One region of the Luteibacter sp. PvP120 genome, then DNA from elsewhere that is predicted to be linked to it. Evidence: predicted binding sites of a transcription regulator. Region 1 holds the regulator's gene; each other region holds the start of a gene.
What was found. The regulator FliA, encoded in region 1, starts transcription of late flagellar genes. The targets are predictions, from matches to a motif close to TAAAGTTTNNCNNNCNNNGGCCGATAA.
Positions count from the first base shown of each region.

Region 2: ACVKN3_RS04355 (methyl-accepting chemotaxis protein) is a predicted target of FliA. The motif match lies at 1,638-1,664, and genes of this name have one in related genera.
Region 3: ACVKN3_RS08015 (GGDEF domain-containing protein) is a predicted target of FliA. The motif match lies at 1,462-1,488, and genes of this name have one in related genera.

Region 1 covers NZ_JBSRXP010000005.1:82,308-85,581, forward strand. The annotation lists gene flhF (flagellar biosynthesis protein FlhF) at 1-647, shown strand, start outside; gene ACVKN3_RS11665 (P-loop NTPase) at 717-1,592, shown strand; gene ACVKN3_RS11670 (RNA polymerase sigma factor FliA) at 1,589-2,320, shown strand; gene cheY (chemotaxis response regulator CheY) at 2,377-2,778, shown strand; gene ACVKN3_RS11680 (protein phosphatase CheZ) at 2,789-3,274, shown strand, end outside.
Region 2 covers NZ_JBSRXP010000002.1:104,899-108,172, reverse strand. The annotation lists gene ACVKN3_RS04365 (hypothetical protein) at 1-732, opposite strand, end outside; gene ACVKN3_RS04360 (hypothetical protein) at 975-1,406, opposite strand; gene ACVKN3_RS04355 (methyl-accepting chemotaxis protein) at 1,776-3,274, shown strand, end outside.
Region 3 covers NZ_JBSRXP010000003.1:163,875-167,148, reverse strand. The annotation lists gene sodC (superoxide dismutase [Cu-Zn] SodC) at 1-255, shown strand, start outside; gene ACVKN3_RS08015 (GGDEF domain-containing protein) at 256-1,323, opposite strand; gene ACVKN3_RS08010 (CorA family divalent cation transporter) at 1,586-2,563, opposite strand; gene ACVKN3_RS08005 (GNAT family N-acetyltransferase) at 2,667-2,960, shown strand; gene ACVKN3_RS08000 (S9 family peptidase) at 3,043-3,274, shown strand, end outside.

The sequences.
Region 1 (3,274 bases):
CGCTGGTCGGCACCACCGGCGTGGGCAAGACCACCACCATCGCCAAGCTGGCCGCCCGTGCGGTGCTGCGTCACGGCGCATCCAACGTCGCCCTGATCAGCGCCGACCAGTACCGCATCGGTGCCGGCGCGCAGCTTGAACATTACGGCCGCCTGCTGGGCGTGCGTGTCTACAACGCCCACGACGCGCAGAGCCTGCGCAACGTGCTGCTGCAGTTGCGCGGCAAGCACACGGTGCTGATCGACACCGCCGGCCTGGCCGGCAATGACCCCAAGCTGCAGCAGCAGTTCGAAACGCTGCGCGCGATGACCGAAGTACGCGTGTGCCTGGTGCTCGCGGCGAACGCCCAGGCGCAGGCGATCGACAACGCCGTGCGCGCCTACGCGCCGCTGTCCCCGCAGGCCGCGATCCTGACCAAGCTCGACGAGGCGCCGCTGATCGGTGGCGCCCTCTCGGCCGTCATCCGGCACGGCATGCCGCTGGACTACACCACCGACGGCCAGCGCGTGCCGGAAGACATCGCCTCGGCGGACGCGCGCAAGCTCGTCTGCCTTGCGGCCCAACTGGTCAGGCAGCGCAACGACGAACCGGACGACGCGATCCTCGCCGACCGTTTCGGCTTCGCCGCCACGCCCGCCCTCGCCTGACCCCGGAACTGAAGTAACGTGACTACGGCATCCGCATCCGCACACCCTTTCACGGCAGTGAATTCCTTCATGAGCACACACGTCGATTCCACCCAGGCCGCCGGACTCAACTGGCTTGCCGACCGTCGCCCGACCCGCAGCATCGCGATCGCGGGCGGCAAGGGCGGCGTGGGCAAGACCACGGTGGCGGTCAACCTGGGCATGGCGCTGTCCATGGGCGGGCGCGACGTGGTCCTGCTGGACGCGGACCTGGCCATGGCCAACATCGACGTGCTCCTCGGCCTGCAGCCCACGCGCCACCTGGGTCACATGCTCGAGGGCGAGTGCCGCATCGAGGACCTGATCCTCCATGCCAACCACGGCTTGAAGGTGATCCCCGCCACCTCGGGCGCGCGCCGCATGGCGCAGCTCCCGAACATCGAGCACGCCGCGGTGATCCGCGCGTTCGACGAATACCCCGTGGCCCCCGAATACCTGATCGTCGACACCGCGGCCGGCATCTCCGACAGCGTCTCGATGTTCGCCGCCGCGTCGGACGAGGTGGTGGTGGTGGTCTGCGACGAGCCGGCCTCGCTGACCGACGCCTACGCGCTGATCAAGGTGATGAGCCGCGAATTCGACGTCAACCGCTTCCGCATCGTGGCCAACATGGTCCGCCACGCCCAGGAAGGCCGCCAGCTGTTCGAGAAGCTGGCCCGCGTGACCAATCGCTTCCTGGACGTGTCCCTGGACTTCATGGGCATGGTGCCGCACGACGAGTACCTGCGACAGGCCATCCGCCGCCAGTCGGCCGTGGTCGACGCCTGGCCGAGCAGCCGTTCGGCCGTGGGATTCAAGAATCTTGCCCGGTCGGTCGATACATGGGGTGAACCCGAACCCCGGGTGCAGGGCCGCATCGGCTTTTTCGCCGAACGGAACCACATGGGGGGAGGGCTGCCACTGTGAGTGTTGCAAGCGAATACCTTGAAGTAACAAAGGTTTCGGCCGACCAGCTGGTCAGGACGCATGCCCCGCTGGTGCGCCGGATCGCCTATCACCTGATGGGTCGCCTGCCGCCGAGCGTGGATGCGAACGACCTGATGCAGGCCGGGATGATCGGGCTACTGGAGGCGGCAAGGAATTACTCGCCGACTCGCGCGGCCAGCTTCGAGACCTATGCGGGAATCCGCATTCGTGGCGCCATGCTGGACGAACTGCGCAAGACGGACTGGACCCCGCGCTCCGTCCATCGGAAGCTGCGCGAGGTGGCGGAGGTAACGAGACAGATCGAGAACGAGACGGGTGGCGACGCCGAAGACGCGGAAGTGATGAAGCGGCTGGGCATCGACGCCATGGAGTACAACCAGATCCTGGCCGACGCGGCGAGCGCGCGGTTGCTCAGCCTGACGGCGCCGGAAGGCGACGAAGGCGCGGCGATCGACGTGGCGGACCCGGACGCCGCGGGTCCGGAAGGCAACTTCGAGAAGAACGGCCTGCGCGACGCGCTGGCCCATTCGATCGACGGTTTGCCGGAACGCGAGAAGCTGGTCATGTCCCTGTACTACGATGAAGAGCTCAACCTGAAGGAAATCGGTGCGGTGCTGGGTGTGAGCGAGTCGCGGGTGTGCCAGATCCATGGCCAGGCCCTGATTCGCCTCCGCGCACGCATGTCGGGTTGGAAAGACAAGCAGTGACGGCATCGCGGTGCCGTCGCCGGTAAAGAAAAAAGCGTACGAGGCGGAGAGCAGTTTTGGACAAGAACATGAAGATCCTCGTGGTGGACGATTTTTCCACCATGCGGCGCATCGTCAGGAACCTCCTGGTCGAGTTGGGTTTCACCAACACGCTCATCCAGGAGGCCGAAGACGGCAACGCGGCGCTCGCGCTGCTGCGCGCGCAGCCCATCGACCTGGTCGTCACCGACTGGAACATGCCCAACATGACGGGCATCGACCTGCTTCGCGCCATTCGCGCGGATGCGGCGTTGAAGTCCATGCCCGTGTTGATGGTCACCGCGGAAAACAACCGCGACCAGATCATCGCCGCCGCGCAGAGCGGCGTGAACGGTTACGTGGTCAAGCCCTTCACGGCGGTGACGCTGAAGGAAAAGCTCGACAAGATATTCGAACGACTTGCCGCGGCAGCGGGCTGAGGGAATGACGATGAACACGATGCTTTCCCCCGGCCAGGACGTGGCCCCCCAGTTGCGTGAACTGCTCGATGCCGACGACTCGGCGGCGTTCGAGAAAGCGCTCGACGACCTGATCCGCAGCCGCGAGCAGCACCTGTTCCTGGCGCTGGGCCACCTCGCGCGCGACCTGCACGAATCCGCGCGTCGCCTGGCCTCCGACATCTCCACCGATGGCGTGCCGGGCAACATGAGCGATGCGCGCAAGCATCTGCGTGATGTGCTGGAAATGAGCTCCACGGCGGCCCATCGCACGCTGGACTTCAGCGAGAAGCTGCGTCCGCAGGCTCAGGCGCTGGCCAAGCAGGCCGATGAGATTCTGGTGCTGGATCACGCCGATCCGGCGTTCGGCACCCACGCCACGGCACTGGCCGTGCGTGTCGGCGACTTCGCGCAAAGCTGCGACATCGGGCTGGGCGAGATGGTCGAGGCGCAGTCCTGGCAGGATCTTTCCGGTCAG
Region 2 (3,274 bases), on a different contig from region 1:
CGCCTGCTGCACGGTGTCGCTACCCGAGGTGATGATGCGCTGCGCCACGGTCTGCACGTCTTCGCCCGTGTCGCCGTTGGCCTGGTTCTGCGCCGCGTCGTTGAGCTGGTTGGCCGCGCCGTTGGCCTGCTGCTTGAGCGCGTCGGGCTGCAAGGCGGGCTTGCCCGTCTGCGCCAGCAGCTGCTGGGCCTGGCCCTTCAGCGAGTCCATCGTGATGCCGCTTTCCTGCAGCTGATTCTTCGCTGCGTCCACGACGGGACCCGCGGCGGCGGCAATACCGCTACCGGCCACGGTCGCGACTGCACCGGCCGCCGTGGCCCCACCCTTCACGATGGACGTGACAGCGGTGGCCACCAGGTACGCGCCCAGAAGACTGGCCAGACCCCAGGCGACGAGGCCGTGGAGCATGGCGTCCGTCCGCCCGGGCGCACCCGCAAGGTGTCCGGCGACCCAGCCGCCGGTGAACAGGGCCAGTACGCTACTGACGCCCCACCAGACCGCGGCACCGATGCCTACGCTGGAGGCATCGGGCGAATCATGGGCCATTGCGTCGGTTGTGCTGAAGCCGATGCCTGCGCCAATAAGGCTGAGGACGAGCTGGATGACCACAGCCATGATGACGCCGGCAAAGATCGACCCCCACGAGATACGACGGATAAGTGCCACGTCGCCTTCTGTAATGCGGGAGCCTACGGGGGCGTTGTAGCCGGATTCGGAGCGGATGGTGTTCATGGAAGTCCTTTTGGCCATCGGCCAGATGAGATGAGCCGGCGTCGTTCTTTAGGGCGATCCGGTGGTGTGCGGTGACAGTGTCCTGAGGCCCGTGAGCGCCTCGTGTGGACGGCGTGTCGTCAGGTATCGCACCATCCGCGCAGGGCGGACCCCAGGTGCCATCCGCACCTGGCGAGCCCGGGATCGCCGAGTCTAAAAAACGAGCACAAGCGGCATCATCCGGTGTAAAGGACTAAAAGCCATCACTCCACGTGATAAAGCACCGCAGCACCGGGCTTGGCCTCGAAGGCGGGCACGGTACGCTGCTTCAGCTCCACGCCCTGGGTGTTCCACACCAGGGTGTCCGAGGGATACGCATCCTTACGGGTCATCGCGTCGATCTGCTTCACGATCACCTCCGAGCTGCCTTTCACTTCCGGGTTCCACTCGAATACGCCGACCCGGCCGTAAAAGACGGCGGGTGCGTCGGCATCGAGGCGACGATCGGGGCACATCACCAAACCGCGCTCGAGCATGACGCGGAGTGCGCCGACGGGCGTGGCCGTGACGGTAGGCGTAGTGCGATCCGCGCTATGGCCCGGACAGACGTTCGCGGAGCGGGTGACCATCTTTTCCACGACTTCGCGATCGGATTGCGCGAACGCGGGCAAGGCGAGCAGCGACAGGGCGAGCAGGGACACGCAGCGTAGGTGCTTCATGGGAATGACTCTCCGGCCTGAGTGCAATGGAGTGTATCCACGTAAACGACGGTTACAAAGCCTGTCGAATTTCTGTGAATTCACCGGTCGTCAGTGCGCCTCTGCGCAATTTATAAAGTGCGAACGAGACATCTATGCGGTATTCGTCGCATTTGGCGTCGAATGCCGCCCATGCATGAGTGCCCCGCATCATCTTTCGATTCACCCTCAATATTTGTTACCGCGCGCCGATAACCGAGGAATATCAAGCATGACAACCGCAACGGATTTTGCCTCTATTAAATCGGTAACTTCCACTTTTTTCGGAAAGGGCAGTGCCAGCACTTCTAAAAGATAATTGCCAAAATGAAAAAGAACCACATGAGTGTCACGCAGCGACTGTTGATTACGTTTTCACTCTTTTCTGCCGCGCTCATTGCATTGGGTATTGTCGCTATCACGGTGACTTCCGGCTTTCAATCTCGCTTTGAATATGTCCAGGTCAATGCTATTCCCTCGATCAAGGATCTGGGGAAACTGATAGATCAGAGCAACGAACTTTCTATTCTTCTCTACGTGCATCAAAGCCAGACAGATGACAAGAAGCTGCCAGACGTGGAAGCGCGCATCCAGCACCAGATATCAGGGCTGAAGGAGCTGACGAAGTACTACCTAGCGAACGACATTTCGAGCGCGGAAGACGAACGACTGACGCACGTGGCTTTTGACAACATCCGAAAGGTCGAAGAAAAGCTGCCTGCCTTTCTGGCCGCGTCCCGGGCACATAACGATGCAGTAAGTCTTCCCCTTGTCGAAGGCAATGACGGTATTGGTAGTGCGATTCGCCAGCTCATTTCGGACTATCAGAAACAGCTTGTCATCAACATCGAGATCGGCGAGGACCTGCGCGTCACCAACCACAGCATCTTCAGCAAGACCGTCTGGGGTATTGCCGCGGGTGTCTCGGCCACCATCTTGCTGCTTGGCTTCTTCGCCTTGGTCACCATTCTTCGGGTGCGCAGAAGTCTTCGGGATATCGGAAACACCATGACGGTTGCAAGCGAGCGCCTCGACCTTACAGTCAGCGCCGATGCAACCCGCAGTGACGAAATAGGCACCATGGCGCGGGCGTTCAACAGCCTGATGCAACGGGTGTCCGAAGCGCTCGTCTCGGTAAACGTCGCCTCCCAGTCGGTCAGCAGCGCGTCGGCTCAAATTGCAGCGGGCAATGAAGACCTTTCATCGCGAACCGAACAGCAGGCCGCTTCTTTGGAAGAGACTGCTGCCAGCGTGACCGAATTGCATGAGACCGTCCGGCAGACCGCCGACAACACGCGTCAGGCAAGCCAGCTGGCGGATAGCATGAACGACTTGTCGAAGAAGAGTGCGTCATCGCTCGATACGATGCTGGGCACCATGGGTAACATTCGCCATAGCTCGCGCAAGGTCAACGACATCATCACGCTGATCGAAGGCATTGCCTTCCAGACCAACCTCCTGGCTCTGAATGCCGCGGTGGAAGCGGCACGTGCGGGTGAGCATGGCAGGGGCTTCGCTGTCGTTGCCGGCGAGGTAAGAATCCTCTCCCAGAATTCCACGAAGGCTGCACGAGAGATCAAAGCACTGATTGGTGCCTCGAACGACCTGATTGAAGAAGGCGTCAATCAGGCGAGCGACGTGGGCGAGAACATGAACTCCATGGGTGTGGCCATCCAGCAGGTCACTCATCTCGTCAACGAGATCGCCGCGGCGGCAACGGAGCAAAGCCAGGGCATCGGCCAGGTGCGTCAGGCGGTCAACCAGATGGATGACGTCACCCAGCAGAACGCCGCGCTGGTGGAAGAAGCCTCGGCTGCCTCCAAATC
Region 3 (3,274 bases), on a different contig from region 1:
GGCGGCCATTACGATCCGGCGAAGACCGGCAAGCACGCGGGCCCGGAGGCCATGGGCCATGAGGGCGACCTGCCGCGCATCGACGTGGGCGCCGATGGCACCGACACCACGCCGGTCACCGCGCCGCACCTGACCTCGCTTGCCACGCTCAAGGGCCATGCCCTGATGATCCACGCCGGGGGCGACAACTACGCCGACCAGCCCGAAGCGCTGGGCGGCGGCGGTGCGCGTATCGCCTGCGGTGTGGTGCCCTAGTCAGAACAGGTCGATACTGCCCAGCGCCACCGGCGGGGCCAGCTGGCCCCGTTCGGCCAGGCTTTCGTAGCCGTGCACGCCGTTGCGGCCGTTTTCCTTGGCGAAGTAGAGCGCCTTGTCGGCCCGGTCGAGCACGATCTCGGGGTAGTCGTTCTCGGTGATGCGCGCGTAGCCGATGCTGACGGTGACATGGCCGACCTGCGGGAACGCGTGGTCGGCGATGAACTGGCGGAAACGATCCAGCGCGTAGTGCGCCACGTTTTCGTTTTCCGCGGCGATCAGCATCACGAATTCCTCGCCGCCGAAGCGGAACAGCACGTCGCTCTGGCGGAAGCTGGCTCGCATCAGCTGGGCCAGCATCAGGATGACTTCGTCACCGTAGACATGGCCGTAGGTGTCGTTGATCCGCTTGAAGTGGTCGATGTCCAGGATCGCGAGGTAGATCTTGCTATCGTCGTCGCGGCCGCGACGCTCGTCCTCGCCACCCACCGCGGCACGGGCCCGCTGGCGGCTGAGCTTGAGCAGGCGGCGCAGGCGCTGTTCGAAGCTGCGACGGTTGTATAGCCCGGTGAGCTTGTCGCGCTCGCTCTCGTTGAGCAGGGCGATGTAGTTGCCGTAGATACGGGCGAAGCCTTCGATCATGACGCGCACGGCGTCGAGTGAATCGTTCGCCTCCAGCATCAGCGCACCGATGGCCGAGGATTCACGCTGGATGGGAATCACCAGGCGGCAGTCGCCGGTGTCGGTCACGTCGCTGACGACTTCCAGCGTTTCCATGGCGCACACGATGCTGTCGACCGGGTCGCCCTCGCGCGGGGGCTCCAGGGCGTCGACGACGAAACCGCCTTCAGTCTTCCGCGAGCACACCACCATCGATTCGATCGGCTGTTGCAGGCTTTCGCCGCGCTTGCACAGCGTCACGCTGTTGACCGGCACCAGTTCGGCCAGGGAAAGCACCAGGCTGTGGTCCAGTGCGTCGATGTCGCGATGGTGGGTGAACTCCGCCACCGAAGCCAGCAGGCGCGTCTCGGGAAAGCCGCCCGCGAGGGCGTGCCAGGGTGTCCTCATGGGGTATCCCGCGGCGCGACATGGTGTCCGCGATGGTGGTTACTGACTAGCACCGAGCACATCCTCCCCCGAGTCGGGCGGCCTGGCGGCGCCCCGTGTCGTTCGACCGGCTGATACCGGGCTTATCCTCAGGGAGGGATAACGGCACCCAAGCCGGAAACTTTAGGGTAAAAACAGGCCCGATGCGTGAAAGTGTGACGAGGGTCCGTCTTGACGTCTTCACATGCAGGGCGGCGTGGGTTAAGGGCGGGGTGTGTCGGGTTCAATCGCCCTCGAGCCACCCGCGCCATTTGAAGAACAGCACCGGCAGCAGCATGCTGAGCAGGATGATCCCGATGGCCATGGGATAGCCGAACGTCCAGTCCAGTTCCGGCATGTGCTTGAAATTCATGCCCCACACGCCGGCCAGGATCACCGGCGGAATGGTCGCCACCGAGGTCACGGTCAGCACCTTCATCACGTGGTTCTGGTCGGTGCTGATGAAACCCAGGCTGGCGTCCAGCAGGAACTGCAGCTTGTTGGTCAGCTGGTCGTCGAACTCGTCCAGCGTGCGCAGGTCGTGGTCGACCACGCGCAGCCGCACTTCGACCTGGTCGGATATCCATTCCGGCTGCTTGGCCCGCACGAACGACACGATGCGTTGCACGCCCAGCATCGAGGAACGATTGCGCGCCTGCTCGCCCTCCAGCCGTCCCACTTCCAGCATGCAGTCGCGCAGGGCCGGGGTGCCCAGCCGCTCGGTGGTGAAGACGCGGTCGGAGAGTTTCTTCAGGTCGGCCGAGACGTCTTCCATCCGCTTGGCCGCCAGGTTCACGATGGCTTCGATCAACGTGGCCAGCACGTCGCCGCTGGATTCCCAGCGCTGCTCGTCGCAACTGCGGCTGGCCAGGTCGAAGGCGGGGGAATCGTGGAAACGCAGGGTCATCAGCAGGCGACCGGTTACCACGATGCCGAGCGGCGACGGCCGATGTCCCCCACCGTCGTGCACGGCGTGATCCACGTCGGCGAAGTAGGGGATGGACAGGTACATGGCGTCGTCGTCGGTACGGATGCGGCTGGACAGGGCCAGGTTGTCCACATCGCCGCGATCGGGCACGCGCAGGCCGGATATCGCCCCGGCGCATCGGCGTTCGTCGTCGCTGGGGTCGAGCAGGTCGATCCACAGCGGCGCCCGGGGCACGTCCATGCCGGTTGTCCAGTGGATGGCCGCCTTGCGGCCGTGTTCATGAATGATGAGCACGCGCGTGTCGATCCTGTGGCCTGACCAGTGGGGCGCGACCTTAACGCCGCGCCCATCCACGGAGTGCGAAAGTGTCGGCACCTTGTTCCGTCCGGAGTATGCAATGAGCGACACCGCCCAGCCACTGGCCATTACCCACGATGCCGCCAACCAGGTCTTCACCGCCGTGGTCGACGGGCACACCTGCGAGGTGGAATACCGCCTGGAAGGCGACGCCATGACCATCACCCATACGGGCGTTCCCTCGCCGGTGGGCGGGCGCGGCATCGCGGCGGCGTTGACGCTGTTCGCGGTGCGCTTTGCCGAGGGCAGGCACTGGAAGATCGTTCCCGCATGTTCTTACGCCGACACCTGGTTCAAGCGTCATCCCGAGTACGCCCATCTGCTGCGCGGTTGAGCACGTCACGTAGGCGCATGCCTACCCCGGTGGATGGGTGTCGTGATAGTTTTCACGTTTAACTCACAGACCGGGTAATCGCATGCGCACGAAGTGGATCGCCGCCGCCCTGGCACTTGCCATCGTCCATGCCGGTTCCGCCGCCGCCGATACCGCCTCCGCGCCGGGCAAGAAGGCGGCGTCGCCCACCGATGCGCGGATCGCCGGCATCCTGGACGCGCTGGGCAAGGTCCGCACCATCGAGTCCGTCGCGCTGTCGCCCGACGGCAAGCAGCTGGCCTGGGCGGTCAAGACCGACGGCAAGCCGGTGGTGG